DNA from 2 places in the Pseudomonas sp. GW821-FHT09A09 genome. Region 2 is predicted to be linked to the other one. Evidence: predicted binding sites of a transcription regulator. Region 2 holds the regulator's gene; the other holds the start of a gene.
The links. Region 2 encodes sigma-54, which starts transcription at its own class of promoters, with help from an activator protein. Its sites were predicted from a motif close to ANTGGCATNNANNTTGCTNT; they were not measured.
Positions count from the first base shown of each region.

Region 1: a site for sigma-54 is predicted at 1,587-1,606, ahead of AC07OV_RS21245 (circularly permuted type 2 ATP-grasp protein). Genes of this name have one in related genera too.

Region 1 is NZ_JBWKPU010000026.1:28,465-42,857, reverse strand. Features, by position in the region: gene AC07OV_RS21260 (START domain-containing protein) at 1-295, shown strand, start outside; gene AC07OV_RS21255 (hypothetical protein) at 399-635, shown strand; gene AC07OV_RS21250 (ribonuclease E inhibitor RraB) at 850-1,191, shown strand; gene AC07OV_RS21245 (circularly permuted type 2 ATP-grasp protein) at 1,639-3,048, shown strand; gene AC07OV_RS21240 (alpha-E domain-containing protein) at 3,053-4,003, shown strand; gene AC07OV_RS21235 (transglutaminase family protein) at 4,000-4,803, shown strand; gene AC07OV_RS21230 (c-type cytochrome) at 4,955-5,761, opposite strand; gene AC07OV_RS21225 (acetyl-CoA C-acetyltransferase) at 6,410-7,615, shown strand; gene AC07OV_RS21220 (3-hydroxyacyl-CoA dehydrogenase NAD-binding domain-containing protein) at 7,632-9,779, shown strand; gene AC07OV_RS21215 (amidotransferase) at 9,994-10,719, shown strand; gene AC07OV_RS21210 (magnesium and cobalt transport protein CorA) at 10,750-11,721, opposite strand; gene AC07OV_RS21205 (1-acylglycerol-3-phosphate O-acyltransferase) at 11,843-12,586, opposite strand; gene AC07OV_RS21200 (crotonase/enoyl-CoA hydratase family protein) at 12,801-13,493, opposite strand; tRNA gene AC07OV_RS21195 (tRNA-Ser) at 13,815-13,904, shown strand; gene AC07OV_RS21190 (hypothetical protein) at 14,197-14,393, shown strand, end outside.
Region 2 is NZ_JBWKPU010000011.1:77,553-91,945, reverse strand. Features, by position in the region: gene AC07OV_RS12110 (YhdP family protein) at 1-14, shown strand, start outside; gene AC07OV_RS12105 (carbon-nitrogen hydrolase family protein) at 63-911, shown strand; gene tldD (metalloprotease TldD) at 928-2,370, shown strand; gene yjgA (ribosome biogenesis factor YjgA) at 2,417-2,938, opposite strand; gene pmbA (metalloprotease PmbA) at 3,047-4,393, shown strand; gene AC07OV_RS12085 (FagA protein) at 4,541-4,936, shown strand; gene AC07OV_RS12080 (class II fumarate hydratase) at 4,929-6,305, shown strand; gene AC07OV_RS12075 (DUF2753 family protein) at 6,333-6,776, shown strand; gene AC07OV_RS12070 (superoxide dismutase) at 6,778-7,389, shown strand; gene AC07OV_RS12065 (ZIP family metal transporter) at 7,422-8,315, shown strand; gene AC07OV_RS12060 (HPr family phosphocarrier protein) at 8,422-8,694, opposite strand; gene rapZ (RNase adapter RapZ) at 8,711-9,568, opposite strand; gene ptsN (PTS IIA-like nitrogen regulatory protein PtsN) at 9,571-10,035, opposite strand; gene hpf (ribosome hibernation-promoting factor, HPF/YfiA family) at 10,046-10,351, opposite strand; gene AC07OV_RS12040 (RNA polymerase factor sigma-54) at 10,427-11,920, opposite strand; gene lptB (LPS export ABC transporter ATP-binding protein) at 12,105-12,830, opposite strand; gene lptA (lipopolysaccharide transport periplasmic protein LptA) at 12,830-13,363, opposite strand; gene lptC (LPS export ABC transporter periplasmic protein LptC) at 13,350-13,922, opposite strand; gene AC07OV_RS12020 (KdsC family phosphatase) at 13,931-14,393, opposite strand, start outside.

The sequences.
Region 1 (14,393 bases), on a different contig from region 2:
GGTGACCGACCGCGATTCCATCCTCGAAATCACCACCAGCAAGGCGGCTGACGGTACCGTGACCCGCAAGCTGCTGGAAGTGCCGACCTACCAGCCTGAAGTCAAAGGCTACGTGCGTGTGGCCCAGGTGGATGGCTACTGGAAGCTGGTGCCAAAAGGCGACAGCCAGACCGAAGTCACTTACCAGGTGCACACCGAGCCAGGTGGTAGCGTGCCGTCATGGTTGGCCAACAAGTTCGTGGTGGACGCGCCGTTCAACACCTTGAAAGCCCTCAAGGAACGCGCCGAGAAGTAAGCGCTATCGGTCCGGTGCCTCCGGCCTTGGGTGGAACGTTTGGCGAACCCCCAAGGTCCAGATAGATGTGAGCCCACACGCGGGCTTTATCGAGGAGGCACCGATGCAAACGTGGCAAATTACCTTCGTTGATGACCACGGCGTTAAAGCTGTGGAGCAGTTCACCTGCGAACAAAAGCCCAGCCTCGAAGACGCTGCGCACATGATTCGCAACAAGCTGGTGCCCGTTGCGGCCGAGCTTGACCTCAATGACCTGGAGGGTCGCAAGCCCGAGCCGACGGTCAAGATCCTCAAAGACCAGAACAGTATCCAGATCCTCGACATCTCGCCTGCCGCCTGAACATTCCCTGACTGCCATTAAAGCGCCTCTGGTGGAGGTGATAGCTTCGCGCTACTCTGCAATCGAGATCAGCGAATGATTCGCTAAGGTCTGGTCTTGTCAGCTACATGCTTGTTTTCCCTCGGTGTTGTTATTTGCCGTAGCACCCGCGCCGTTAGGGCGCGGGCTTCGGGAAGCACGGAAAGTCTATCCATCAATTTGAGGAGCACTTTTCATGAGCACAGCCTATCAAGAAGACATCAGCACCAACGTTCTGCGCCGCATGAAAGAAGGCGGCTTCGACTTCTCACGTTTCCACCCCATCGAGTTCTACGCCATTTTCCCGGATGAGGAACGGGCGCGCAGGGCGGCGGGTCGGTTTCGCGGGGAATCCCTGAATGCCCAGGTCAGTGCGCGCGACGACGGCGCCTGGTACCTGGAACTGAGCAAAATCATGTTCGCGACCTACGACGGCATAGGAGACTTCGAGCAAGACTTTGAAGCGGTGGTCGAGCCGCTGGGCGGGATCATCGAAGGCTGGGGCGTCAAGCAGGAGGTGCGTGGGTTACCCATGTAGCAGTATGAGAAACACAGCGTATCGGCTGACCTTAGGGTCGGCCGTTTTTGTTTATACCTCCCCGATATGACTGCCCCCAACAATTTCGCGGCGCAAAAAAAAGCCACCCTAAGAAGGGTGGCCTAAAGGGAAGACCGGAGGAGCCAGTCGGTACACGAAGTACCACGGTACCGATTGCGCAAGGGTTGAAGCTGTAGGACGAGTCCTGTTCAGCAGATGGTGGTGATTATCCGCAAGCTTCACCGGGCAGTGAAATCAACTCTGACTATGCTGTTGATAGCCAAAGCCCGCATTGCGATGAAGCGTGCGTCATGGCGCCGGGCATTCTGCGCACCAGGACGGTGCGACGTGTGCCTCGCATTAATTCAACTCACTGATTTTAAAGTGTTTATGCCGCTGGCACGGGCCTTGCGATGGTTCTTGCGTCCGGGTGACAAGGAGTACGGCATGATCCGCACTTATTACGACGAAATGTACGATAGGGCAGGGCAGGTTCGCCCCCATTACCGCGAGTTCGCCCGATGGTTGGCCGAAACCCCGGCTGAACTGCTGGCCCAGCGCCGGCGCGAAGCCGATTTGCTGTTTCACCGCGCCGGAATCACCTTCACCCTCTACGGGGACGAGCAGGGCACCGAGCGCCTGATTCCCTTCGACACCATCCCGCGCAGCATTCCGGCCAGTGAATGGCGGGTTGTCGAGCGTGGCTGCATTCAACGGGTCAAGGCGCTGAACATGTTTCTGGCCGACCTGTACCACGAACAACGCATCATCAAGGCCGGAATCATCCCCGCCGAACAGGTGCTGGCCAACGAGCAATACCAGTTGGCGATGCAAGGCCTGGACTTGCACCGTGATCTGTATTCCCACATTTCCGGGGTCGATCTCGTACGTGATGGCGACGGCACTTACTACGTGCTGGAAGACAACCTGCGCACCCCCAGCGGCGTAAGCTACATGCTCGAAGACCGCAAGATGATGATGCGCCTGTTCCCCGAACTGTTCGCTGCCCAGCGCATCGCGCCCATCGACCATTACCCCAACCTGCTGCTCGACACCCTGAAAAGCTCAAGCCCCCTGGATAACCCCAGCGTGGTGGTGCTGACCCCGGGCCGCTTCAACAGCGCGTTCTTCGAGCATGCCTTCCTCGCCCGGGAAATGGGCGTGGAACTGGTAGAAGGCGCCGACCTGTTCGTGCGCGATGACCGCGTGTTCATGCGCACCACTGACGGCCCCAAGGCGGTGGATGTGATTTACCGTCGTCTCGACGACGCGTTCCTCGACCCGCTGGCCTTCAACCCGGAGTCGATGCTGGGCGTGCCCGGCCTGCTCGCTGCGTATCGCTCGGGCAACGTGGTGCTGGCCAATGCCATTGGCACCGGGGTGGCGGATGACAAGTCGGTGTACCCCTTCGTCACCGAGATGATCCGGTTTTACCTGGACGAAGAGCCCATCTTGAAGAACGTTCCTACCTTCCAATGCCGCAAGCCTGACGAACTGTCCTACGTGCTGGCCAACCTGCCGAACCTGGTGGTGAAGGAAACCCAGGGCTCCGGTGGCTACGGCATGCTGGTGGGCCCGGCGTCCACTGCGGCGGAGATCGAAGCCTTCCGTGCACGTATCAAGGCCAAGCCCCATGCCTATATCGCCCAGCCCACCTTGTGCTTGTCCACGTGCCCGACCTTCGTCGAAAACGGCATTGCGCCGCGCCACATCGACCTGCGCCCGTTCGTCTTGTCCGGCAAGGAAACCCGCGTGGTGCCGGGCGGCCTGACCCGCGTGGCCCTGCGCGAAGGCTCGCTGGTGGTCAACTCGTCCCAGGGCGGCGGCACCAAAGACACCTGGGTGGTGGAGGACTGATGCCATGTTGAGTAGAACTGCCTCCGACCTGTACTGGATGTCGCGCTACCTGGAGCGTGCGGAAAACCTCGCGCGCATGCTCGATGTCAGCTATTCCCTGTCGTTGATGCCCCAGGACGGGCACGGCGACGGCCTGCACGAATTGGCCATGCCCTTGCTGATCACCGGCACGCTGGATGATTACCGCGAACGCCATGGCGAACTGCATGCCGAACACCTGCTGCACTTTTTTGCGCTGGATGCGGCCAACCCCGCCAGCATCTACAGCTGTCTCGGGGCTGCGCGGGCCAGCGCTCATGCGGTGCGTGGGCGAATCACCGCCGACATGTGGGAAAACATCAACGCCACCTGGCTGGATATTCGCGATATCGCCCAGCAGGGCCTCAGCCGCTACGGCATGAGCCGCTTCTGCGAGTGGGTCAAGGAGCGTTCGCACCTGTTTCGCGGTGCCACCTACGGCACCATCATGCGCAACGATGCCTTCCGTTTTATTCGCCTGGGCACCTTTATTGAACGAGCCGACAACACCTTGCGTCTATTGGATGCGCGCTACGAAATGGCCGGCGACCAGGCAGCCGCAGTCACTGACGGCACCGCCCACGCCTACTACCAGTGGAGTGCATTGTTGCGGGCGTTGTCGTCGTTCGAGGCGTACACCGAGATCTACCGTGATGCACCCGGTGCCCGCCAAGTCGCCGAATTGTTGCTGTTGCGCGCCGATGTGCCCCGTTCGCTGCGTGCCTGCAGTGAGGAGATCGATCAGATCCTCGCCAGCCTGCCCGGCCTCAATGGTCGGCCGGCTCAACGTTTGGCGGCCGAGATGGACGCGCGCTTGCGCTTCACGGCCATCGACGAAATCCTCGAGGAAGGCCTGCACGCCTGGCTGACCGACTTTATCCCTTTGGTGCGCCAGTTGGGCGACGCCATCTACAGTTCCTACCTGGAGGCCGCATGAGACTCTCCATCAGCCACGAAACCACCTACCACTACGAGGACCAGGTGCGTGCGAGCATCCAGTACCTGCGCCTCACGCCCCACGACAGCGAGCGTCAGCACGTGCTCAGCTGGCAGCTCGACCTGCCGCGCCCCGTGCGCGCCCAGGTGGACCCGTTCGGCAATATCCTGCATGTGCTGACCCTGGACGAACCCCACGACGCCATCATCATTGGCGCTCGGGGCCAGGTCGACATCGACGAGTTGCGCGAGGCCGAACACGAGAGCCAATCGGCTTTCCCGTTCTTGCGCAGCACACGCCTGACCGAACCCGATGACGCCCTGCGCCGGTTTGCCGAGCAGCACTGTCATCAGCGTCGTGACCGCACGGCACTGATCGACTTGATGCATGGGCTCAACCAGGCGATGGTTTACACGCCGGGCGCTACTGAAGTCGACACCAGCGCCGGTCAGGCCTTTGCGGGAGGGGCGGGGGTGTGCCAGGACCACGCCCATGCATTCCTGGCCTGCGCCCGCAGCCTGGGGATTCCAGCGCGGTATGTGTCGGGGTATTTGTACAGCGAAGACAGCGCGCACCTGGCCAGCCACGCCTGGGCCGAAGCCTGGCTGGATGACGCCTGGTACAGCTTCGACGTGACCAATCAACTGGCCCGCCCGGAACGGCATTTGAAGCTGGCCGTGGGCCTGGATTACCTCGACGCCTGCCCGGTACGCGGCATGCGCCGTGGCGGCGGGCATGAGCAGATGCATGCCAAGGTATTTGTGGCGCCAACGCCGGTCATTTCAGTCCAGCAGCAATAGGCGACGTAGATCTAATGTGAGCTGGGTTGTGTGGGAGCCGGGCTTGCCCGCGATACAGACGCCTCGGTACAACAGATGCACCGAGGTGATGCCATCGCAGGCAAGCCAGCTTCCACACAAGCCAGCGCCCAGAATTGACGTGTGCTTGGGCTCAGGGTTGCTGCTTGCGACCGGCCATATGCTTCAAATACCCCACCAACAAATCCAGCTCATTGTCCGGCAGCACACTGGACGCGAACGCCGGCATCTTCGCCTGCGGCCAATGCCGCAGGCTCTGCGGGTCGCGGATATACCGCTTGAGGAAATCACCGCCGAAATACTCGGTGGGGTTGTAGGGAATATTCAGGTCCGGCCCCACTTGCGCATCGCCTGCGCCATTGAGGCGGTGGCAAGCCAGGCAGTTTTTCTGGAACAGCGCAAAGCCCTGATTGATCGGGTCATTGGCGGCCAGCTTTGGGTCCGGCAGCAGCGCGGGAAAGCGCTCGGCAACCGTCTTCAACTGCTTGATCCCGGAGATCTGGAACGGCCATTGCTCGGGGCTGATATGGCCGGCCTGCGGGTCGGTCCACACCAGGTAAAACGGCCCGGCGCTGGGTTTGCCGTCGGCCAGCGCAGGCCACGGGTGGGCCGGGTCTTCTACCGCCAGCCAGGCGCGGGCGCCGCTTTTTTGCAGCAGCGGCGCGGCAGCGAGTTCGGCGGCGAACCCATCCAGGGCAACGGCTTGGAGGTGGTTACGGGGCTCAAGGCCGGGCAGCAGCACTGCCAGCGGCACAGCGCGATAGGTCATGTTGCGTTTGTAGGAAACGTCATCAGCGATCTGCACCGTCTGCGCGTCGGGCAGCTTGAGCAGGTCGGCGGTTTGCCAGGTCTTGGTGGTGTGGTCCAGCTCGATGGTCAATTGCGCAGCTGAAACCGGCAAGGCCAGCAGCAATGCGAGAGCGGCAAGGGTGGTTTTCAAGAGAGAGCCCGGTGTGAAGTGGCGGTGGGGCTCACGATACCGGAAATCTGCGCGCAAAAAGACAGCCCCTGCAACGGGACCGCTATGCGCAATGTCCCGGCAGGTGCTGCCAAAAGCTGCAGTCCTGGTGCAGTGTGTGCACGGAATGTAGGGATCGGTGTATCACCCAATAACCTTGGTTAAGTTGGGCAAGATCAGAATCAGTGTGGTGGCGAACAGAATAAGTCCCGCCTGACGAACTTTCGTATGCTTGAACATGGCTGACTGCCTTTTGTTGTTATTCCTGAGCGTCAAATGCGTGCCGGTTTATTTCAGTATCGCGATGTGACGTTGCACTTTTCTTACAGCTGCTCCAGCAAAACCCGGCAGCAGCTCCTTACAGATTCAACCTTAGAGCCCTCGTTCTGCGTGGCTTAGATCCATTTCATATCAGCTAATCAGCATTTGCGCTAAAAACGGAATGAGGCCTATCGCCATCTTGGCGCCAGACCCTTGGCTAGACAGCTAAAACGATTAATCAAGCAATTACCGCCGCAGCCTACCGTTCGTCCGAGCGTGGGGGTCAAAAGCAATGAGCGCATCCGTCATTGAAACCGTGTCAATCGGGCCTAAGGTAGGGGCACACATGCACAGCGGTTAGAGGACGTCATGACCCAAGCTTTGATCTTTGATGCGATACGCACGCCCCGTGGCAAAGGCAAGGCGGACGGTGCCCTGCACAGCGTCAAGCCGGTGAACCTGGTGGCCGGCCTGCTCACCGCGCTGGCCCAACGCAGTGACCTCGACACGCGCCAAGTGGATGACATTGTCCTGGGCTGCGTCACCCCGGTGGGCGACCAGGGTGCCGACATCGCCAAGACCGCCGCACTGGTGGCGGACTGGGACATCAGTGTCGCCGGGGTGCAAATCAACCGTTTCTGCGCGTCGGGCCTGGAGGCGGTCAACCTGGGCGCCATGAAGGTGCGCTCCGGCTTTGAAGACCTGGTGGTGGTGGGCGGCGTCGAGTCCATGTCCCGCGTGCCCATGGGCAGCGACGGCGGCGCCTGGGTGCTCGACCCGCACACCAATATGCACAGCCACTTCACGCCCCAGGGCATCGGCGCCGACCTGATCGCCACCTTGGAAGGCTTCACGCGCCAGGACGTGGATACCTTTGCCCTACAGTCCCAGCAGAAAGCCGCCAGGGCGCGTGCAGACGGTTCTTTCAACAAATCGCTGATCGCGGTGCAGGACCAGAACGGCATCGTGCTGCTGGACCATGACGAATTCATCCGCGGCGACTCCACCCTCGAAGGCCTGGGCAAACTCAAGCCCAGCTTTGAAATGATGGGGCAGATGGGCTTCGACGCCACCGCATTGCGGGTCTACAGCCATGTGGAGCGCATCCACCATGTGCACACGCCGGGCAACAGCTCCGGCATTGTCGATGGCGCCGCGCTGATGCTGATCGGCTCCGAAGCGAAAGGCCGCGAACTGGGCCTGCAACCGCGGGCGCGCATTGTTGCCACGGCGGTCACCAGCACCGACCCGACCATCATGCTCACCGGCCCGGCGCCCGCCACCCGCAAAGCCCTGGCCAAGGCCGGTTTGCGGGTCGAGGACATCGACCTGTTCGAAGTCAACGAAGCGTTCGCCTCGGTGGTGCTCAAGTTCATCAAGGACATGGGCATTGACGCTGCGCGAGTCAACGTCAACGGCGGCTCCATCGCCATGGGCCACCCGTTGGGCGCCACCGGCTGCGCGATCCTCGGCACCTTGCTCGACGAGCTGGAAGCCCGCCAGCAGCGCTACGGCCTGGCCACCCTGTGTGTCGGCGGTGGCATGGGCATCGCCACCATCATCGAACGGCTCTGAGCCCAAGGAACCTGTCATGACCCAAGCCATTCGTTACGAAAAAGGCCAGGACCAGATCGTGGTGCTGACCCTCGACATGCCCGGCCAGAGCGCCAACACCATGAACGGCGCGTACCGCGAAGCCATGGCGGCCACGCTCACGCGCCTGGAGGCGGAAAGGGACAGTATTGCCGGTGTGATCATCACCTCGGCCAAAAAGACGTTTTTTGCCGGTGGCGACCTCAATGAGTTGATCAAGGTCGACAAGGCCCACGCCAAGGAATTCTACGACGGCGTGCTGGAGCTGAAGGCGCAGTTGCGCCGCCTGGAAACCCTCGGCAAACCGGTAGTGGCCGCGATCAATGGCGCCGCACTGGGTGGCGGCTGGGAGATCTGCCTGGCCTGCCATTACCGGGTCGCGCTGGATGCCACATCCACACAGCTGGGGTTGCCGGAAGTCACCTTGGGCCTGTTGCCGGGCGGCGGTGGGGTAGTGCGTATGGTGCGCCTGCTGGGGCTGGAAAAAGCCTTGCCGTATTTGTTGGAAGGCAAAAAAGTGCGGCCCCAACAAGCGCTGCAAGCTGGCTTGATTCAAGAATTGGCAGCCGATCGTGATGAGTTGCTGGCCAAGTCCCGGGCGTGGATTCTCGCGAACCCGGAGGCGAAACAGCCGTGGGACGGCAAGGGCTATCAACTGCCGGGCGGTACGCCGTCCAACCTGAAAGTCGCGCAGATGCTAGCCATCGCGCCGTCGATTTTGCGCAGCAAGACCCAGGGCTGTTTCCCCGCGCCGGAGAAAATCCTCTGTGCCGCCGTGGAGGGGGCCCAAGTGGATTTCGACACGGCGCACCTGATCGAAACCCGCTACTTCACCGAGCTGGTCACCGGGCAAGTGGCGAAGAACATGATCGGCACCTTCTGGTTCCAGCTCAACGAAATCAACGCCGGCAGCTCGCGGCCCAGAGGTGTTGCGCCCTATGTCACGCGCAAAGTCGGCGTGCTCGGTGCCGGAATGATGGGCGCGGGCATTGCCTACGTCAGCGCCAGTGCCGGCGTTGATGTGGTGCTCAAGGACATCAACCTGGCCGCCGCTGAAAAGGGCAAGGCGCACTCAGCGGAGCTGCTCGACAAGAAGGTCAGCCGTGGGCAAATGACCGCCGAGCAGCGGGAAATCATCCTGGCGCGGATTCTTCCCACTGCCGCCGACGCCGACCTGGCCGGTTGCGATTTGGTCATCGAAGCGGTGTTTGAAGACCGAGAGCTCAAGGCAAAAGTCTCGGCTGCCGCCCAAAGCGTGGTTGGCGCTGATGCGGTGATCGCCTCCAATACCTCCACACTGCCGATCAGCGGTTTGGCCAAGGCCGTGCCGGATCCAGCCAAGTTCATCGGCCTGCATTTCTTCAGTCCGGTCGACAAGATGCCGCTGGTGGAAATCATCAAGGGCGCCCAGACCAGCGACGAAACCCTGGCCCGAGGTTTTGATTTCGTCCTGCAAATCAAGAAAACCCCGATCGTGGTCAATGACAGCCGGGGTTTCTTCACCTCAAGGGTGTTCGGCACCTTCACCAACGAAGGCATTGCCATGCTCGGCGAGGGCGTGGCCGCGCCGATGATCGAGACCGAAGCGCGTAAGGCCGGCATGCCGGTGGGGCCGCTGGCCGTCTCGGATGAAGTGTCCCTCAGCCTGATGAGCCATATAAGGCAGCAAACCGCCAAGGATCTGCAGGCGGAAGGCAAGTCTATGCCGGTACATCCGGCGACGGCGGTGATCGACCTGTTGGTCAATGAATACAAACGCTTGGGCAAGGCGGCGGGTGGCGGGTTTTATGAGTACCCCAATGGCGGGCAGAAGCACCTGTGGCCGGAGCTGAAAAGCCGCTTTGAACGCGCCGACCAGCAGATCTCGCCGCAGGATGTGCGCGACCGTTTGCTGTTTATCCAGGCCATTGAAACCGTGCGTTGTGTTGAGGAGGGCGTGTTGATGTCCACGGCCGATGCCAACGTCGGTTCGATCTTCGGTATCGGTTTTGCTGCGTGGAGTGGCGGCGCGTTGCAGTTCATAAACCAATACGGGCTGAACGATTTCATCGCCCGTGCTCGTTACCTGGCCGAGCAATATGGCGAACGGTTCAACCCCCCGGCCTTGCTACTTGAAAAAGCTGCCCAGGGCCAGATATTCACCTGACCGAAACGCCATGGCGTGAGCACTACATAACCCCTGTGGGAGCGGGCTTGCCCGCGAAAGCGGTGTATTAGCCAACCTGTTTGTCGGCTGAAATGTCGCCATCGCGGGCAAGCCCGCTCCTACAGGTGATCGCTTGGCGGACTTGCCTTGAAGGGGTGTTTCAAGGCAGGCTCTGGGGTGTGCATTATTCCCATCACCGTGTCAGGTATTTTTTATGTCGCTACGCGTCTGTATCCTGGAAACCGATATCCTGCGTCCAGGTTTGATCGATCAGTACCAAGGGTACGGGCAGATGTTCAAGCGCCTGTTTTCCAAGCAGCCGATTGCTGCTGACTTTGTTGTCTACAACGTGGTGCAGGGCGAATACCCGTCGGACGATGAAGTGTTCGATGCCTACCTGGTGACCGGCAGCAAGGCCGATTCCTTCGGCACCGACCCGTGGATCCAGACCCTCAAGACTTACCTGCTCGAGCGCTATGCGCGTGGCGACAAGCTGCTGGGGATCTGCTTCGGTCATCAACTGTTGGCGCTGTTGCTGGGCGGCAAGACCGAGCGCGCCAGCAAAGGCTGGGGCATGGGCATCCATGATTACAAACTGAACGCCAAGGCCCCGTGGATGAGCCCGGTGGTGGAAGAACTGACCCTGCTGATCAGCCACCAGGACCAGGTCACCACGCTGCCGGACAACGCCACGGTGATCGCTTCCAGCGATTTCTGCCCGTACGCTGCCTACCACATCGAAGACCAGGTGCTGTGCTTCCAGGGCCACCCGGAGTTCATCCACGACTATTCCCGCGAACTGCTGGAAATACTTCAGACAACCCTGGGTGAGAAGGTCTACACCCACGGTGTCGCCAGCCTGGAACGTGACCACCACGGCGCAACCGTGGCGGAGTGGATGATGCGCTTCGTGGCCCACAAACCCGAAGCCACAGCTTAAGCGCGATGGCGGTCGTGCGTCGGCAACGTTTTACAACCACCCCGACCGCTTGAAACTGGCCCACAAGCCCGTACAGCCCACCGCGATAAACCCGAGCACCGCAAAATAGCCGTAGTGCCATTGCAGCTCGGGCATGTTCTGGAAGTTCATCCCATAAATCCCCGCTACTGCCGTGGGGAACGCGAGGATCGCCGCCCAGGCAGCGAACTTGCGCTGCACCACGCTCTGGCGCGAAGCCTCCAGCAGCACACCGATCTCGATGGTCTGGCTGGCGATGTCACGCAGGGTGGTGAGGTCTTCCATCTGGCGTGTCACGTGGATCTGCACATCACGGAAGTACGGGCGCATGTTCTTGTCGATGAACGGGAAGCTCAGCTTCTGCAATTCCTGGCTGATCTCCACCATCGGCGCCACATAACGCTTGAGCCGCAACACGTCGCGGCGCAGGCCGTGGAGGTTCTGGATATCGTTTTCGTTGAGCGAGTTGCACAGCACGTTGCGCTCCAGCTCGTCGATCTCGGCGTGGATTGCCTCGCTCACCGGCTGGTAGTTTTCGGTGACGAAATCCAGCAGTGCATACAGTACGAAATCTTCCCCATGTTCCAGCAGCAGCGGTCGCGCCTCACAACGCTGGCGCACGTAGCCGTAGGACGCCGAGTGGCCGTTGCGTGCGGTGATGATGTAGCCGTTGCCGGCAAAGATATGGGTTTCGATAAACACCAGCTTGCCGTTCTCGCGCACCGGTGAGTAGGTGACGATGAACAGCGCATCGCCGAAGGTTTCCAGCTTCGGCCGGCTGTGTTTTTCCAGGGCATCTTCGATGGCCAGTTCATGCAGGTTGAACTGGCGTTGCAGGTTGGCCAGCTCCTGGGCGTTGGGTTCTTCCAGGCCGATCCACACAAAGTGGTCGGGTTTGGCGGCCCAGGCCGCGCCTTCGTCCAGGGTGATATCAGTGACTTTCTTACCGGCGCTGTAGACGGCGGCCGCAACAACTCTACCCATGGTGCAGATCGCTTCTTATTAGGAGGACAGGTGTCTGGCAGCTTAGCCCGAAGCGAGTTCAATTGTTACAACCTGCAGTGAGCGAGCTTGCTCGCGCCGGCCCACTTACCTCCCCCCAATCTCAAGCAACCCGCGCTGCGCAACTCCCCCGCGCAACACTCGCATCCATCTGCGCAATACATTCCGCCATCTGCGCCCGGCACGCCTGCAGCAGAGCGGGAATGTCATCCGACGTCATCCCGTTGGTAGGAATCGGCGGCAAAGAACGTATGAGCACATCACCACTGTTCCAGCGATTGAGCTGCATGTGATTCACATAGTTGCTCACGCACACCTGCACGATGGGCACACCGGCCGCAATCGCCATATGAAACGCGCCTTTCTTGAACGGCAGCAGGCCCTTGCCCAGGTTGCGCGTGCCTTCGGCAAACACCCAGATCGAGGTGTCTTCATGCTGCAAGGTGTGAGTGGTGGTGAGCATCGCGCGGCGCGCCTTGTGCGCATTGCCGCGGTCGATCAGCACATTGCCCGCCAGCCAGAACAATTGGCCGAACAGCGGCACCCATTTCAGGCTTTTCTTGGCAATGCATACGGTGCGGTGGGGCACCACGGTGCCGAACACAAACAGGTCATAGTTGGACTGATGGTTGGCGATGACGACGCACGTGCCGGGCTTGTTGCGCAGCGAATCCACATCGGCCTTTACGTTCAGCCCGAGTATCCACATGGCCGGCAACGCATACAGGCGCGCGCACAGGCGGCTGTTATCCGGGTTGAACGGCCGGCACACGCCCAGCAGCACGCCCAACACGCCCGCCACCATAAAGTGCAAGCCCATCAACAACATACGTAACAGAAAAAGCATCGACACGGCCCATCGGGACAAAAGGTGGCGCAGTGTACGGATGTGCACTGTATTCGGCAATTGCCCCTACAGACGTAGGAGATAGGCGATGTTTGAGCACATGTTTCAACATGTGCCGATACGGCCCGGCTAGAGCGGCTAAGGAAGGATCAGGTTTAATTGTAAGAAAAAGCCCGACGCAGGGCCGGGCTTTTGCTGTGATTGCAGTAGGGGCTTAGCTCAGGATGTGGCCCTGGTCCTGAATGATCGCGTCATCCAGTGCGTCCAACAGCGCTTTGCGTACTTTCAGCTTGGTGTGCTTGTGGGCGTTCATGTTGATCTTCTTCAACTGCCGCGCGGCTTCCAGGGCGGCTGCGTGCAGCTCCTCGGGGGCGACCACCTTATCGAGGAAGCCGGCGCCCACGGCACCTTGCGGGTCAAACATCTCGGCATTGATCACCGAGCGCTGGAACGCCGCCTTGCTCAGGCGATCACGTGCCAGCTCGATGCCGGCGTGGTGCATGGTCATGCCGATCGCCACTTCATTCAGGCCAATGCTGAACGGGCCTTCCACACCGATCCGATAATCCGCCGACAACAGCAGGAACGCCCCCTTGGCTACCGCATGCCCAGTGCACGCCACGATCACCGGGAACGGGTGCGACAACAAGCGACGTGCCAGCGTCGAGCCGGAGGTCACCAGGCCGATGGCCTCTTTAGGGCCGGCGGTCATCACTTTCAAATCATACCCACCGGACAGAATGCCCGGCGTGCCGGTGATCACCACCACCGCGTGGTCTTTCTCCGCTTGGTCCAGCGCTTCATTGAACGCACTGACCACCGCCGGAGAAATGGCATTCACCTTGCCGTTGCTCAAGGTCAGGGTCGCGATACCGTCTTCGAGGTGGTAAGCAATCAACTCACTCATGACGCGGTTCCTTGTAGGACTTGTTATAGAGACATAGGCGCAGACGTTACCCACCACGCCTGTCCGGGTAAAGCGCCGTGACTGACTACCCAGTCAGACTTTTCCCACCTGCTCGCTGCCAGACAGCCTAGGGCAGGGCCCAACAGCCGTCCCAGACGCGTGCCACACAAGCCTGAGAATGGCAGAATCACCGCCCCTTGCCGGGCGTACGCCGGCATAACCTGCTAACCGCATGAAAATTCTGAAAAAAACCTTTGCCATCAGAAAGGCTTTCGACTACATTAGCGCGCCTCGACAGACTGAACTGGTTTGACGAGATACGGTGAAGTGTCCGAGTGGCTTAAGGAGCACGCCTGGAAAGTGTGTATACAAGAAATTGTATCGAGAGTTCGAATCTCTCCTTCACCGCCACATTAAGTAAACACAAACCCCCGATTTTCCTAGAGAAGATCGGGGGTTTGTGGTTTCTGGCGTCCAAAAAATACCCTCATGGGACCAACATGGGACTGGCGCCCCGTTCTGGTGCGTAGATTTGGGAAAAGACAGACGAACTAAAGCGCCTGCCTTCACACCTCAACGCTACTCTGGACCGAGTGAACCAGGCTTTAGCACCGCTCAGCAAGAATGGCCACCATGCTATGTAGAGTCGCAATGCTGGGTGGCAGGCTATCAAAATCGCTAGATAATTAGGAGGAACGGTAAAATGGAAAAGGTTACTGAGTTTTTTGCGACCCAGAATTTTCAGAGTGCAATTGCTAATTTGGCTGAACGCCTAAGCGTCAATGATTTACCGATTGAGGCAGATAAGCAGTTTATACAGTTTATACTTTCTGCGCTGGAGCTGTTTAGGGTTCATGCTCGTGATTTTGATGCTAATTGCCAGTTTAATATTAACTTGAT
Region 2 (14,393 bases):
AAAAGCCAAACTGAGAGCCTGTGGAGTAGCATGGCCCCATGCCTTTTACGGAGTGTCGGCCCATGTCCTTTGCGGTAATTCAAATGGTCAGCCAGAGCGATGTGCTGGCCAACCTGGCCCAGGCTCGGCGTTTGCTGGAGCAAGCGGCGGCCGGTGGGGCGAAGCTGGCAGTGCTGCCGGAGAACTTCGCCGCCATGGGCCGTCGCGACGTGGCCGATATCGGCCGCGCCGAAGCCCTGGGCGAGGGCCCGATCCTGCCATGGTTGAAACAGACCGCCCGTGACCTCACCTTATGGATAGTGGCCGGCACGTTACCGCTGCCGCCCAAGGACCAGCCGAACGCCAAGTCCAATGCCTGCTCGCTGCTGGTCGATGATCATGGCGAAATCGTCGCCCGTTACGACAAGCTGCACCTGTTCGATGTCGACGTCGCCGATTCTCGGGGTCGTTATCGGGAATCCGACGACTATGCTTTTGGTGGCAACGTGGTGGTAGCCGATACCCCGGTGGGGCGTTTGGGCCTGACGGTATGCTACGACTTGCGCTTCCCGGAGCTGTACAGCGAATTGCGTGCAGCCGGAGCCGAATTGATTACCGCACCCTCGGCCTTTACGGCGGTGACGGGCGCTGCGCATTGGGACGTGCTGATCCGTGCGCGGGCCATCGAGACCCAGTGCTACCTGCTGGCAGCGGCGCAGGGTGGTGTGCACCCGGGCCCACGGGAAACCCATGGGCATGCGGCGATTGTCGACCCTTGGGGGCGTGTGCTGGCACAACAGGATAGAGGCGAAGCGGTGTTGTTGGCCGAACGCGACAGCAGTGAACAGGCGTCGATACGGGCGCGCATGCCGGTGGTCAACCATCGGCGCTTTTTCTCGCAGGGCGCACAGCGGCCTGCTTCAGAACGATGAATTTAAGGCCAAACCTATGAGCGAGTTGTTGTCCTCAGTCAGTGAACACCTCCTGGCACCCGGTGGCGTGACCATCGAAAGTTTGCAAACCGTGCTTGGCGATCTGGCCGGGCCCGGTATCGACGCGGCCGACCTGTATTTCCAGGGGCAGATCTCCGAGTCCTGGGCCCTGGAAGACGGCATCGTCAAGGAAGGCAGTTTCAACCTCGACCAGGGTGTGGGCGTGCGTGCGCAATCCGGTGAGAAAACCGGTTTTGCCTACAGCAACGCGATCACCCTGGAAGCCTTGGGCCTGGCGGCACGCGCTGCGCGGTCGATCTCCCGTGCCGGTCAAAATGGCACGGTGCAGGCGTTCAGTACCCAGGACGTGGCCCAGTTGTATGCGCCGGATAACCCCCTGGAAGTGATCAGCCGTGCCGAGAAGGTCGAGCTGCTCAAGCGTGTCGACGCCGCCACGCGTGCCCTCGACCCGCGTATCCAGCAAGTCACCGTGAGCATGGCCGGGGTGTGGGAACGCATCCTGGTGGCGTCCACCGATGGTGGGTTGGCGGCGGATGTGCGGCCGCTGGTGCGCTTCAACGTCAGCGTGATCGTCGAGCAGAACGGCCGCCGCGAGCGCGGTGGCCACGGCGGCGGTGGGCGTACCGACTACCGTTATTTCCTCGCCGAGGATCGTGCCATGGGCTACGCCCGTGAGGCGCTGCGCCAGGCGTTGGTGAACCTTGAAGCCATTCCGGCGCCTGCGGGTACGTTGCCGGTGGTGCTGGGTTCGGGCTGGTCCGGCGTGCTGCTGCACGAAGCCGTTGGCCATGGCCTGGAAGGTGACTTCAACCGCAAGGGCAGTTCGGCTTATAGCGGGCGCATGGGTGAAATGGTCGCGTCCAAGCTGTGCACCATTGTCGATGACGGCACCCTCGCGGGTCGCCGTGGTTCGCTGAGCGTCGACGATGAAGGTACGCCCACCGAATGCACCACGCTGATCGAAAACGGCGTGCTCAAGGGCTACATGCAAGACAAGCTCAATGCGCGCCTGATGGGCGTGGCGCGTACCGGTAACGGTCGCCGCGAGTCTTACGCGCACCTGCCGATGCCACGCATGACCAACACCTACATGCTCGGTGGCGAAAGCGACCCGGCTGAAATCATTGCCTCGGTAAAGCGCGGTATCTACTGCGCCAACCTCGGTGGTGGCCAGGTGGACATCACCAGCGGCAAGTTCGTGTTCTCCACCAGCGAGGCGTACTTGATCGAAGACGGCAAGATTACCGCGCCGGTCAAAGGGGCGACGTTGATTGGCAACGGGCCGGAGGCCATGAGCAAGGTGTCGATGGTCGGTAATGACCTGTCGCTGGACAGCGGCGTGGGTACGTGCGGGAAGGATGGGCAGTCGGTGCCGGTGGGTGTTGGCCAGCCGACGCTGAAAATTGATGCGATCACCGTGGGTGGCACGGGTTCGTAAGAAAGGGGGAGCTTCGGGTGGCGACGATCGCCACCCGGGGAAGGGATCAACGCAGGCCGCGTTGGGTCTCGTCCAGCTCACGGATGTACTTGAAGATTTTACGGCTGGTGGCCGGCGCCTTGTTATGCGCCAGTTCGTGTTGAGCCTGACGGATCAGGGAGCGCAGTTGCTGGCGGTCCGCGTCCGGGTACTCGGCCACGAATTTCTCCAGCACGGCGTCATCGCCCGCGATCAGGCGGTCACGCCAACGTTCCAGGTTGTGGAAGCGTTCGTTGTACTGGCGGGTGGAGGCATCGGTTTGATCGAGCAAGGCGAGAATGGCGTCAGTGTCCTGATCACGCATCAGCCGGCCGATAAACGCGATGTGACGTTTACGCGCGATATTCGCGGTGTGCTTGGGTGCATCGGCCAAGGCCCGGCGCATTTCGTCGGTCAGTGGCAGTTTTGCAATCAAATCCTTCTTGAGCGTTGTAAGGCGCTCGCCGAGGTCAACCAGAGCATGCAGCTCGCGTTTGACCTGGGATTTGCTTTTCTCCCCATCGAGGGAGTCGTCGTAAGAATCAACCATGGTGGCAGTCCGCAAAGAAACGCCGCCATGATAACCAGTCGGGGGCCGCTTGTCCGGCCCGGTCGCTCGATGGCCTTAACCGAAAGCAGAATTTGAGTGGAGAAAACCATGAGTGCAGCCCAAAGCGTCGGTCCGCAAGCGTTACCGGCACTGCAGGAACAAGTCGAGCAGATCCTTGCCGAGGCCAAGCGCCAGGGGGCGAGTGCCTGTGAAGTGGCGGTGTCGCTGGAGCAGGGGCTGTCGACTTCAGTGCGTCAGCGGGAAGTGGAAACCGTCGAGTTCAACCGCGACCAGGGCTTTGGCATCACCTTGTATGTAGGGCAGCGCAAAGGCTCGGCCAGTACCTCGGCCAGCGGCCCGGAGGCGATCCGCGAGACCGTCGCTGCCGCGTTGGCGATCGCCAAGCACACCTCCGAAGATGAAAGCTCGGGCCTGGCCGACAAGGCGTTGATGGCCAAGGATTTGAAGGATTTCGATCTGTTCCACGCGTGGGACATTACGCCGGAGCAGGCTATCGAACAGTCGCTGGCCTGTGAGGCGGCGGCGTTCGACGCTGATGCCCGCATCAAGAACGCCGATGGCACCACGTTGAGCACACATCAGGGTTGCCGTGTTTATGGCAATAGCCATGGGTTTATCGGAGGTTATGCGTCCACCCGTCACAGCTTGAGCTGCGTGATGATCGCCGAGGCCAATGGCCAGATGCAGCGTGATTATTGGTATGACGTGAACCGCCAAGGCGAACTGCTGGCCGATCCCGCCAGCATTGGCCAGCGCGCTGCACAGCGTGCCGCGAGCCGGTTGGGCGCGCGCCCGGTGCCCACCTGCGAAGTGCCGGTGCTGTTTTCGGCGGAACTGGCGGGTGGTTTGTTCGGGAGTTTCCTGGGGGCGATTTCCGGTGGGAACCTGTACCGCAAGTCTTCCTTCCTGGAAGGGGCCATCGGCCAGAAGCTGTTTCCGGAGTGGCTGACCATCGATGAGCGTCCGCATTTGATGCGCGCCATGGGCAGCTCGGCGTTTGATGGTGATGGCCTGGCGACTTATGCCAAGCCGTTCGTCGAGAAGGGCGAGTTGGTGTCCTACGTACTGGGCACTTACGCCGGACGCAAGCTCGGTTTGCCAAGCACTGCCAACTCGGGTGGCGTGCACAACCTGTTCGTGACCCATGGCGATGAAGATCAGGCCGCGCTGCTCCGGAAGATGGGGCGTGGGCTGCTGGTGACTGAACTGATGGGCCACGGCCTGAATATGGTCACCGGTGATTACTCCCGTGGCGCGGCGGGTTTCTGGGTGGAGAACGGTGAGATTCAGTTCGCCGTCCAGGAAGTGACCATCGCCGGCAACATGCGCGACATGTTCAAGCAGATCGTCGCCGTGGGTAATGACCTGGAACTGCGCAGCAACATTCGCACGGGCTCTGTGTTGATCGAGCGGATGACCGTCGCCGGCAGTTGATCCTCACACGCTAAACCAAAAGGCGCGCCATCTTGCAGAGGGCGCGCCTTTTTTCATGGCTGCGTTTCAGTCCGATTAAAGTGCCACTCTTGTTTTGATTCTCAATATCATTTAATAATAAATATCATTACCGAGTGAGTGTGGATCATGAGTTCTGTCCTGCATGAGGATCCGTACCTGGAAAGCTGGCGCTGGATGAGTCGTCAGATTCGCTGCGGCCTCGACCCCAATGAACCTCGCCTGATCGAACATTACCTCAATGAGGGGCGATACCTGGCGTGCTGCACGGCGACCCATCCGTGGACGATTGCCGAAACCTCGTTCCGCCTCCTGATCGACACCGCCACTGATATCGCGCTGCCTTGGCACTGGCGATCCCTGTGTCTGGACCAAGCCTGGCGCCCACTGCGCGACCTGGAAAAACTCTCTCTGTGTGCCTGCCGCCTCAAGCGCTGGCAGACCTTTGCCTGGCAATTGGCAACCTGCGAATTGCTGCCGTCTATTTCTCACTCCGACCTGGTGCAAGGATCTAACGATGAGTAACACCCGTATCGAACGCGACAGCATGGGCGAACTGCAAGTGCCGGCCGAGGCCTTGTATGGTGCGCAAACCCAGCGCGCAGTGAACAATTTCCCAATCAGTCATCAGCGTATGCCGGCGCAATTCATTCGCGCGCTCATCCTGGCCAAGGCAGCGGCCGCCAAGGTCAACGTCGACCTCAAGCAGATCAGCGAAGGGCAGGGCAAGGCCATCGTCGATGCCGCCCAGGGCTTGCTCGAAGGCGACTTCATGCCGCATTTCCCAGTAGATATCTTCCAGACCGGCTCCGGCACCAGCTCCAACATGAACGCCAACGAGGTGATTGCTACCCTCGCCAGCCGTTTGCTCGGTGAGGCGGTCAACCCCAATGACCACGTCAACTGTGGCCAGAGCAGCAACGACATCATCCCGACCACGATTCACGTCAGCGCTGCTTTGGTCCTGCACGAGCAAACTCTGCCGGCCCTGCTGCACCTTGTGCAGGTGATCGAACAGAAGGCCGAAGAGGTTCACCCGTTCATCAAGACCGGTCGCACCCACCTGATGGATGCCATGCCGGTGCGCATGAGCCAGGTGCTCAATGGCTGGGCGCAGCAACTGAAGGCCAATATCGGCCATTTGCAGGACTTGCTGCCGAGCCTGCAGGCATTGGCTCAAGGTGGCACGGCAGTGGGCACCGGGATCAACGCGCACCCTGAGTTCGCCGCGCGCTTCAGCCAGCAACTGAGCCATCTCTCCGGCGTGAAATTCACCCCGGGCAAAAACCTGTTTGCACTGATTGGCTCCCAGGACACCGCCGTTGCCGTATCCGGTCAACTGAAAGCCACAGCGGTCTCATTGATGAAAATCGCCAATGACCTGCGCTGGATGAACTCCGGTCCACTGGCGGGCCTGGGCGAAATCGAGCTGGAGGGCCTGCAACCTGGCTCTTCGATCATGCCCGGCAAGGTCAACCCGGTGATCCCGGAGGCGACCGCCATGGTGGCCGCGCAAGTGATTGGCAATGACACGGTGATCACCGTCGCCGGCCAGTCAGGCAACTTCGAGCTCAACGTGATGTTGCCGATCATCGCCCAGAACCTGCTCGGCAGCCTTGAATTGCTGGCCAACGCCAGTCGCTTGCTGGCAGACAAAGCCATCGCCAGCTTCAAGGTCAACGAAGGCAAGCTCAAGGAAGCGCTGTCGCGTAATCCGATCCTGGTCACTGCACTCAACCCGATCATTGGTTATCAAAAGGCCGCTGAAATCGCCAAGAAGGCCTATCAACAGGGCCGCCCTGTGATTGATGTCGCCCTCGAGCACACCGACTTGCCGCGCAGCCAGCTGGAGGTCCTGCTGGACCCGGAAAAGCTCACCGCTGGCGGCGTGTAACCACCGACCCTGCTTTGGAGGCTCACCATGGAGCACTGGAAACGCACGATCGAACGGGCCAATCGCTGCTTTATGGCGGGCGAATTGGTCGACGCTCGGGAGGCCTATTTGCAAGCCCTGGCCCTGGCTCAAGTGTTATTCGAGCGCTGGGCGGATGCCGACGAAGCAGTGGCGGCTTGCGTCATTTCCCATCACAACCTGGCGGACCTGCATTTGCGCCTGAACCAGCCGAAGGAGAGCGCGGAATACCTGTGCGCTATCCACCAGCGCCTGCTTCAGACCATGCAGGACCCGCGGCTGAGCCCGCAATTGCGCGAAGCAGCCCTGCGTCAGAGCAGCAAGACCTACGTCGAGTTGTTGAATTTCATCAGCGATCACGGTGAGTACCCGCGTACCCATCGCTTGCTGGGCGGCACTGCGGCGCAAACGGATGCGTCGATCCGCAACAGTCCTTATTACGGAGCTCATTGATATGACTTACACGTTGCCAGCCTTGCCCTACGCCTACGATGCTCTTGAGCCGCATATCGATGCGCAGACCATGGAGATTCACTACACCAAACATCACCAGACCTACATCAACAACCTCAACGCGGCGGTCGAGGGCACTGAGTTTGCGGGTTGGCCGGTAGAGCGGCTGGTGTCCAGCGTGCAGCAATTACCGGAAAAACTGCGGGCTGCGGTCATCAACCAAGGCGGTGGGCATGCCAACCACTCGCTGTTTTGGGCCGTGATGTCGCCCAAAGGTGGCGGCAAGCCAGAGGGCGCGTTGGGCAAGGCCATCGATGAGCAATTGGGTGGTTTTGACAGCTTCAAGGAAGCCTTCACCAAGGCCGCCCTAACCCGTTTCGGCAGCGGCTGGGCGTGGCTGAGCGTCACCCCGCAAAAGACGTTGGTGGTGGAAAGCAGCGGTAACCAGGACAGCCCGTTGATGAGTGGCAACACGCCGATCCTGGGTCTCGACGTCTGGGAGCACGCCTATTACCTGCTCTACCAGAACCGCCGCCCCGAATATATCAACGCCTTCTACAGCGTCATCAACTGGCCGGAAGTCGCCGCACGCTACCAGGCCGCGTTGGCCTGATATTCATCCAATAACAAGATCTAAGGCCGACTATGGGCACTGAAACACTGGCGATCAGCAGCGGGCGAATGTTTCGTTATGCGTTTGGCTCGCTGCTGCTGTTGGCAGGTACTGCATTGCTGGTGGCTCACGGGCTGGCCTGGCTGGATCTCGAACCGCGCATTCTGCGGGCACTGCAGGGCGGGGCGATTTGCGCGCTCGGCACTGCATTGGGTGCGGTGCCGGTGTTGGTGATTCGCCGGATGCCCGTCGCGCTCAGCGATACCTTGTTGGGTTTTGGCGCGGGTGTGATGCTCGCTGCCACAGCGTTTTCGCTGATCGTGCCGGGTATTACCGCAGCTGAAAGCCTGGGGCTTTCGCCTTGGGGCGCCAGTGGCTTGATCAGTTTCGGCATCATGCTGGGCGCCTTCGGGTTGTACCTGGTCGACCGCAAGGTCTCCGGCGCAAGCCCGGAAATGCTGGTGGGCACACCGGATAACCCTGTGATTCCCCCGCGCATCTGGCTATTCGTGTTTGCAATCATTGCCCACAACATCCCGGAAGGCATGGCTGTTGGTGTCTCGGCGGGCGGTGGTATGCCGGATGCGGACAGCCTGGCCATGGGCATAGCCCTGCAGGATGTGCCCGAAGGTCTGGTGATTGCGTTGGTATTGGCTGGGGCAGGGATGTCGCGGGTCAAGGCGTTCTTGATCGGCGCGGCGTCAGGTTTGGTGGAGCCGGTATTTGCCGTGCTTTGCGCCTGGCTGGTCAGTCTGGCCGAGGTGTTGTTACCGCTTGGGTTGGCGTTGGCGGCGGGTGCGATGCTGTTGGTCGTGACTCACGAGGTCATCCCGGAGTCGCGGCGCAATGGTCACGAAAAACTCGCCAGCCTTGGCCTATGCATCGGCTTTTGCTTGATGATGGTGATGGACACGGCCCTGGGATAAACCGCTTTCCGTAGGAGCCCGGCTTGCCGGCGATGGCGTCCTCAAGTCCAACACCTGACTCAAAGGCCTCATCGCCGGCAACCCGGGCTCCTACAAAGGGATGGGGCTATTCGCCTTCGTCGAAGAAGTTATTGATCAGCGCCACCAGCGCGGCCATGGCTTCGTCTTCCTGCTCGCCTTCTGTCTTCAAGTGAATCCTGGTGCCTTTGCCAGCCGCCAACATCATCATGGCCATGATGCTCTTGCCATCGACCATGGACTCCGGCGTGCGCCCGGCGCGGATCTGGCAAGGAAACTGCCCGGCCACGCCGACGAATTTGGCTGAGGCGCGGGCGTGCAGGCCCAGCTTGTTGATGATTTCAATTTCCAGAGCGGGCATCGCGCAGGTGTTCCTTTCAGCTAAGGTCGCGGTGGCGGACCTGGACGTTCTTGAGGGTTTGTTGCAGCACCTGGCCCAGGCGCTCAGTCAGGTAGACAGAGCGGTGGTGACCACCGGTGCAGCCAATGGCAATGGTGACATACGCGCGATTGCTCGCGGCAAAGCGGGGTAGCCATTTGAGCAGGTAGCTGGAGATATCCTGGAACATCTCTTCAACATCCGGCTGCGCGGCCAGGTATTCGGCTACCGGCAAGTCCAGCCCGGACTGTTCGCGCAGTTCCGGCTTCCAGTAGGGGTTGGGCAGGCAGCGCACGTCGAACACCAGGTCAGCGTCTACTGGCATGCCGCGCTTGAAGCCAAACGACTCCACGAGAAACGCAGTACCCGGTTCAGGCTGGTTGAGCAGGCGCAATTTGATTGCGTCACGCAGCTGGTACAGGTTGAGGCTGGTGGTGTTTATCTTGAGGTCGGCAAGGTCAATGATCGGGCCCAGCAGCTTGGTTTCATCCTCGATGGCTTCTGCCAGGGAACGATGGGGGCTGCTGAGGGGGTGACGTCGGCGGGTCTCGGAAAAACGCTTGAGCAGGGTCTCTTCGTCGGCGTCCAGGTACAGCACATCACAATGAATATGCTTGGCCCGCACTTCTTCGAGCAATAGTGGGAAGCGCTCAAGGTGGCTGGGCAGGTTGCGAGCATCGATCGAAACGGCAACCAGCGGCTGGGCCAGTTCGGTGTGGATCAGCGCGCGTTCCGCCAATTCCGGCAGCAGGCCGGCCGGCAGGTTGTCGATGCAATAGAAGCCGTTGTCCTCAAGAACATTGAGGGCGGTACTTTTACCCGAGCCGGAGCGGCCGCTGACGATGATCAAACGCATGATTACTGCCCGTTCTGTTCATCCAGGACAACCTGATAGAGCGCCTCGTTGCTGCTGGCGCTGCGCAGTTTGTCGCGTACTTCCTTGCGGTCGAGCATGCTGGCGATCTGCCGAAGCAGTTCCAGGTGCGCATCGGTGGCGGCTTGCGGGACCAGCAGGACAAACAGCAGGTCGACCGGAGCGCCGTCGATGGCGTCGAAATCGATGGGGGCATCCAGGTGGAGCAGGGCGCTCACCGGGGATTCACAGCCTTGCAGGCGGCAGTGGGGAATGGCGATGCCGTTGCCAAAACCGGTAGAACCGAGTTTTTCACGGGCGATAAGCGCCTCATACACAGCTTGCGTATCCAGCTCGGGCACTTCGCGGCCGATCAGGTTGGCAATTTGTTCGAGGGCGCGCTTTTTACTGCCGCCCGGCACGTTCACGAGGGAACGGCCGGGGGTCAGGATGGTTTCAAGTCGGATCATGGGGGGAGAGTTAACGACCTGTACCTTGCATCAGGTGCAGATTCTTTTCCTTATGCTTTATGAGTTGGCGGTCCAGCTTGTCGTAGAGCGAGTCGATCGCCGCGTACATGTCTTCATGCTCCGCATTGGCGACGAGCTTTGCATTCGGTACGTGCAGGGTGGCCTCGATTTTCTGCTTGAGCTTATCGACCTCCATGATGACCTGCACGTTGGTGATCTTGTCAAAATGCCCTGCCAGCTTGTTCAGCTTGCTCTCGGTGTATTCACGCAGGGGTTTGGTGACTTCCAGCTGGTGTCCACTGATGTTGACTTGCATACAGCTTCTCCTTCGTTGCCAGTGCATAAAGCGGCAGGCCGGGGTGCCTGCCACTGGAACGCTGTGGCCCGCCCGTCACATCAAACGCTTACGCTCGCTGGAAGGCGCGATCCCAAGGGATTCGCGGTACTTGGCGACGGTTCGACGGGCGACCTGAATGCCTTGTGCCTCCAGTAAACCAGCGATCTTACTGTCACTCAATGGCTTTTTCTGATTTTCCGCGGCAACCAGTTTTTTGATGATCGCGCGAATCGCCGTGGACGAGCATTCACCGCCTTCGGAGGTGCTGACGTGGCTGGAGAAAAAGTATTTCAGCTCATAAATACCCCGTGGGGTATGCATGAATTTCTGCGTGGTCACCCGGGAAATCGTCGATTCATGCATGCCCACCGCTTCTGCAATATCGTGCAGCACGAGGGGCTTCATCGCCTCGTCACCGTATTCCAGGAAGCCGCGCTGGTGCTCGACGATCTGGGTGGCAACCTTCATCAGGGTTTCGTTGCGGCTTTGCAGGCTCTTGATGAACCAGCGTGCTTCCTGCAACTGGTTGCGCATGAAGGTGTTGTCGGCGCTGGTGTCGGCGCGGCGTACAAAACCGGCGTACTGCGGGTTGACGCGCAGGCGTGGCACCGATTCCTGGTTGAGCTCCACCAGCCAGCGCTCGTTGTCCTTGCGCACAATCACATCAGGGACGACGTATTCGGCTTCGCTGGACTCGATTTGCGAACCTGGGCGCGGGTTGAGGCTCTGCACCAGCTCGATGACCTGGCGCAGGTCGTCTTCCTTGAGCTTCATACGACGCATCAGCTGGCTATAGTCGCGGCTGCCCAGCAGGTCGATGTAGTCATTGACCAGGCGTTGGGCTTCGGCGAGCCAGGGTGTCTTGGCCGGAAGCTGGCGCAGTTGCAGCAACAGGCACTCGCTGAGGGTGCGGGCGCCGATGCCTGCTGGCTCGAATTGCTGGATGCGGTGCAGGACGGCTTCGATTTCGTCCAGTTCAATGTCCAGTTCCGGATCGAAGGCTTCAAGAATCTCTTCAAGCGTCTCGTCTAGATAACCCTGGTTATTGATGCAGTCGATCAGGGTCACGGCGATCAGGCGATCGGTGTCGGACATCGGCGCCAGGTTCAGTTGCCACAGCAGATGGCTCTGCAGGCTCTCGCCGGCGGACGTTCGGGTGGTGAAATCCCACTCGTCATCATCATTGCTCGGCAGGCTACTGGCGCTGGTCTGGTAGACGTCTTCCCAGGCCGTGTCCACGGGAAGTTCGTTGGGAATGCGTTCGTTCCATTCGCCGTCCTCCAGGTTGTCCACCGTCGGGGCGGTTTCCTGATAGGAGGGTTCCTGCACGTCGGAATTGGGTTTTTGCTCGATGTTGTCGGCCAGCGGGTCTGCATTATCGAAGTCGTCGCCTTCTTCCTGGCGTTCGAGCATCGGATTGGACTCCAGGGCCTCCTGGATTTCCTGTTGCAGGTCCAGTGTGGACAATTGGAGCAGGCGGATGGCCTGTTGCAGCTGCGGTGTCATCGTCAGCTGCTGGCCCATTCTCAGGACTAGCGATGGTTTCATGGCAGGGGCTTAACACCTTATTCGCCGGCGCAATGCGCCATCCACGACAGGGCGCGTGAGCGCCAAACATAAGCAAATTATATGCCTGATATCGGGGGCTTTGCCTAGAGCGCGGTAACAATAAAAAGCCGGAGGTTTCTATTGACTCCCGCGCGTCTCGGCAAACGGCCTGACACCACGGTGTTTACAGGCGGAACTCGTGACCCAGGTACACTTCCTTGACCAGTTCGTTGGCCAGGATGGTGGCGGAATCGCCTTCGGCGATCAGCTGGCCATCGTTGACGATATAAGCGGTTTCACAGATATCGAGGGTTTCACGAACGTTGTGGTCAGTGATCAGTACACCGATGCCCTTGGCCTTGAGGTGGTGGATGATCTGCTTGATGTCGCCCACCGAAATCGGGTCGACGCCAGCAAAGGGTTCGTCCAGCAGGATGAACTTCGGTGCGGTGGCCAATGCTCGGGCAATTTCCACGCGACGACGCTCACCACCGGACAAGCTCATGCCCAGGTTGTCACGGATATGGTTGATGTGGAATTCCTGCAGCAGGCTTTCCAGTTCCTTGCGGCGGCCATCGCGGTCGAGCTCCTTGCGGGTCTCAAGGATCGCCATGATGTTGTCCGAAACCGACAATTTGCGGAAGATCGACGCTTCCTGGGGTAGATAGCCGATACCGGCACGAGCACGACCGTGCATCGGCTGGTGGCTGACATCCAGGTCGTCGATCAGAACGCGACCCTGATCCGCCTGGACCAGGCCGACAATCATGTAAAAACAGGTGGTCTTGCCGGCACCGTTGGGGCCGAGCAGGCCGACGATCTGGCCGCTGTCGATCGACAGGCTGACGTCGCGCACGACCTGACGGCTTTTGTAGGCCTTGGCCAGATGCTGGGCTTTCAGGGTTGCCATTACTCGGCCTTCTTCTTCGGCTGGATAACCATGTCGATACGCGGACGAGGTGCGGTGACCTTGTTGCCATTGGCGCGACCGGCGTTGGCGACCTGTTTCACAGTGTCATAGGTGATTTTTTCACCTTCCGTGGTGTTGCCGTCGGTGCTGACAACCTTGGCCTGGTCAATCAGGACAATGCGGTTCTGCTGGGCGTGATACTGGATGGTCTTGCCGTAGCCCTTCATCGGAGCGGTATCGGCAGGCGCCTGCTTCTGCTCGAAATAGGCCAGGTTGCCCACCGACGTCACGACGTCGATGTCGCCCGCCTTGGTGCGGGTCAGTGTCACGGTATTCCCGGTGATTTTCATCGACCCCTGGGTAATGATCACGCCACCGGTGTAGGTCGCGACACCTTGCTTGTCATCCAGCTGCGCATCGTCAGCCTGGATGTGGATCGGTTGCTGGCTATCGTTCGGCAGAGCCCAGGCGCTCACGCTTCCCAGTGCTGCGCCCAGACCGAGCAAAATAGGGAGAGTTTTAACGAGCCTCATACTGTCCTCTTACGTTCGATAGCAGGTGTATCCTGCTTTCTTTCAAATACGCTTTCATTCCCTTGCCAGTCGATACACCGCCAGCGCCGTCGATTCTAACGTCTTGCTCGGTCTGCGCATATTGCTTCTGCGGGAATACGGTCATGCGACTGCTGGTAATCACGGTGTCGCGGTTCTTGTCGTCGGTGCGCGCAACGCGCACCGAGTCGATCAGTTCCACCTGGGTGCCGTCCGGGTTGACCTCGCCACGCTTGCTGGTGACGTGCCACGGAAACTCGGTGCCGCGGTAGATGTTCATGTCCGGATTGGTGAGCAGGGTCACTTCAGTGGCCTTCAAGTGCTCGACCTTGTCCGATGTCATCTCGTACTGCACCTTGCCATCTGGCAGGAACTGCACGCTTTTGGCATTGATGGCGTAATAGTCGATAGCGCCGTCGTCAACCTGCGCGACAGGCTTGTCGAGGAAGCGCTCCGGGCTGATATTCCAGTAGCCCACCGCCAGGAATAGCGCGGCGATGACCCCGAATAGCAGGAAGTTGCGAATCTTTTTGCTCAGCATAAAACGCTCTATAAGTAGGCGGCGTGGGCGGATTCAAAGTTGCCCTGGGCACGCAGTATCAATTCGCAGAACTCACGTGCGGCACCTTCGCCGCCACGGGCCGTGGTGATGCCATGGGCGTGTTCGCGAACAAATGCCGCCGCGTTGGCGACAGCCATGCCCAAGCCTACCCGGCGAATCACCGGCAGGTCAGGCAGGTCGTCACCGAGGTAGGCGACCTGCTCATAGCTTAGGTTGAGTTGGCCAAGAAGCTCGTCCAGAACCACCAGTTTATCCTCACGGCCCTGATACAGGTGAGGAATCCCCAGGTTTTGTGCGCGCCGTTCCACTACCGGGGTCTTGCGGCCGCTGATAATGGCTGTTTGTACGCCCGAAGCCATCAGCATCTTGATGCCCTGGCCGTCCAGCGTGTTGAACGTCTTGAATTCGCTGCCGTCTTCGAGGAAGTAAAGGCGGCCATCGGTCAGCACG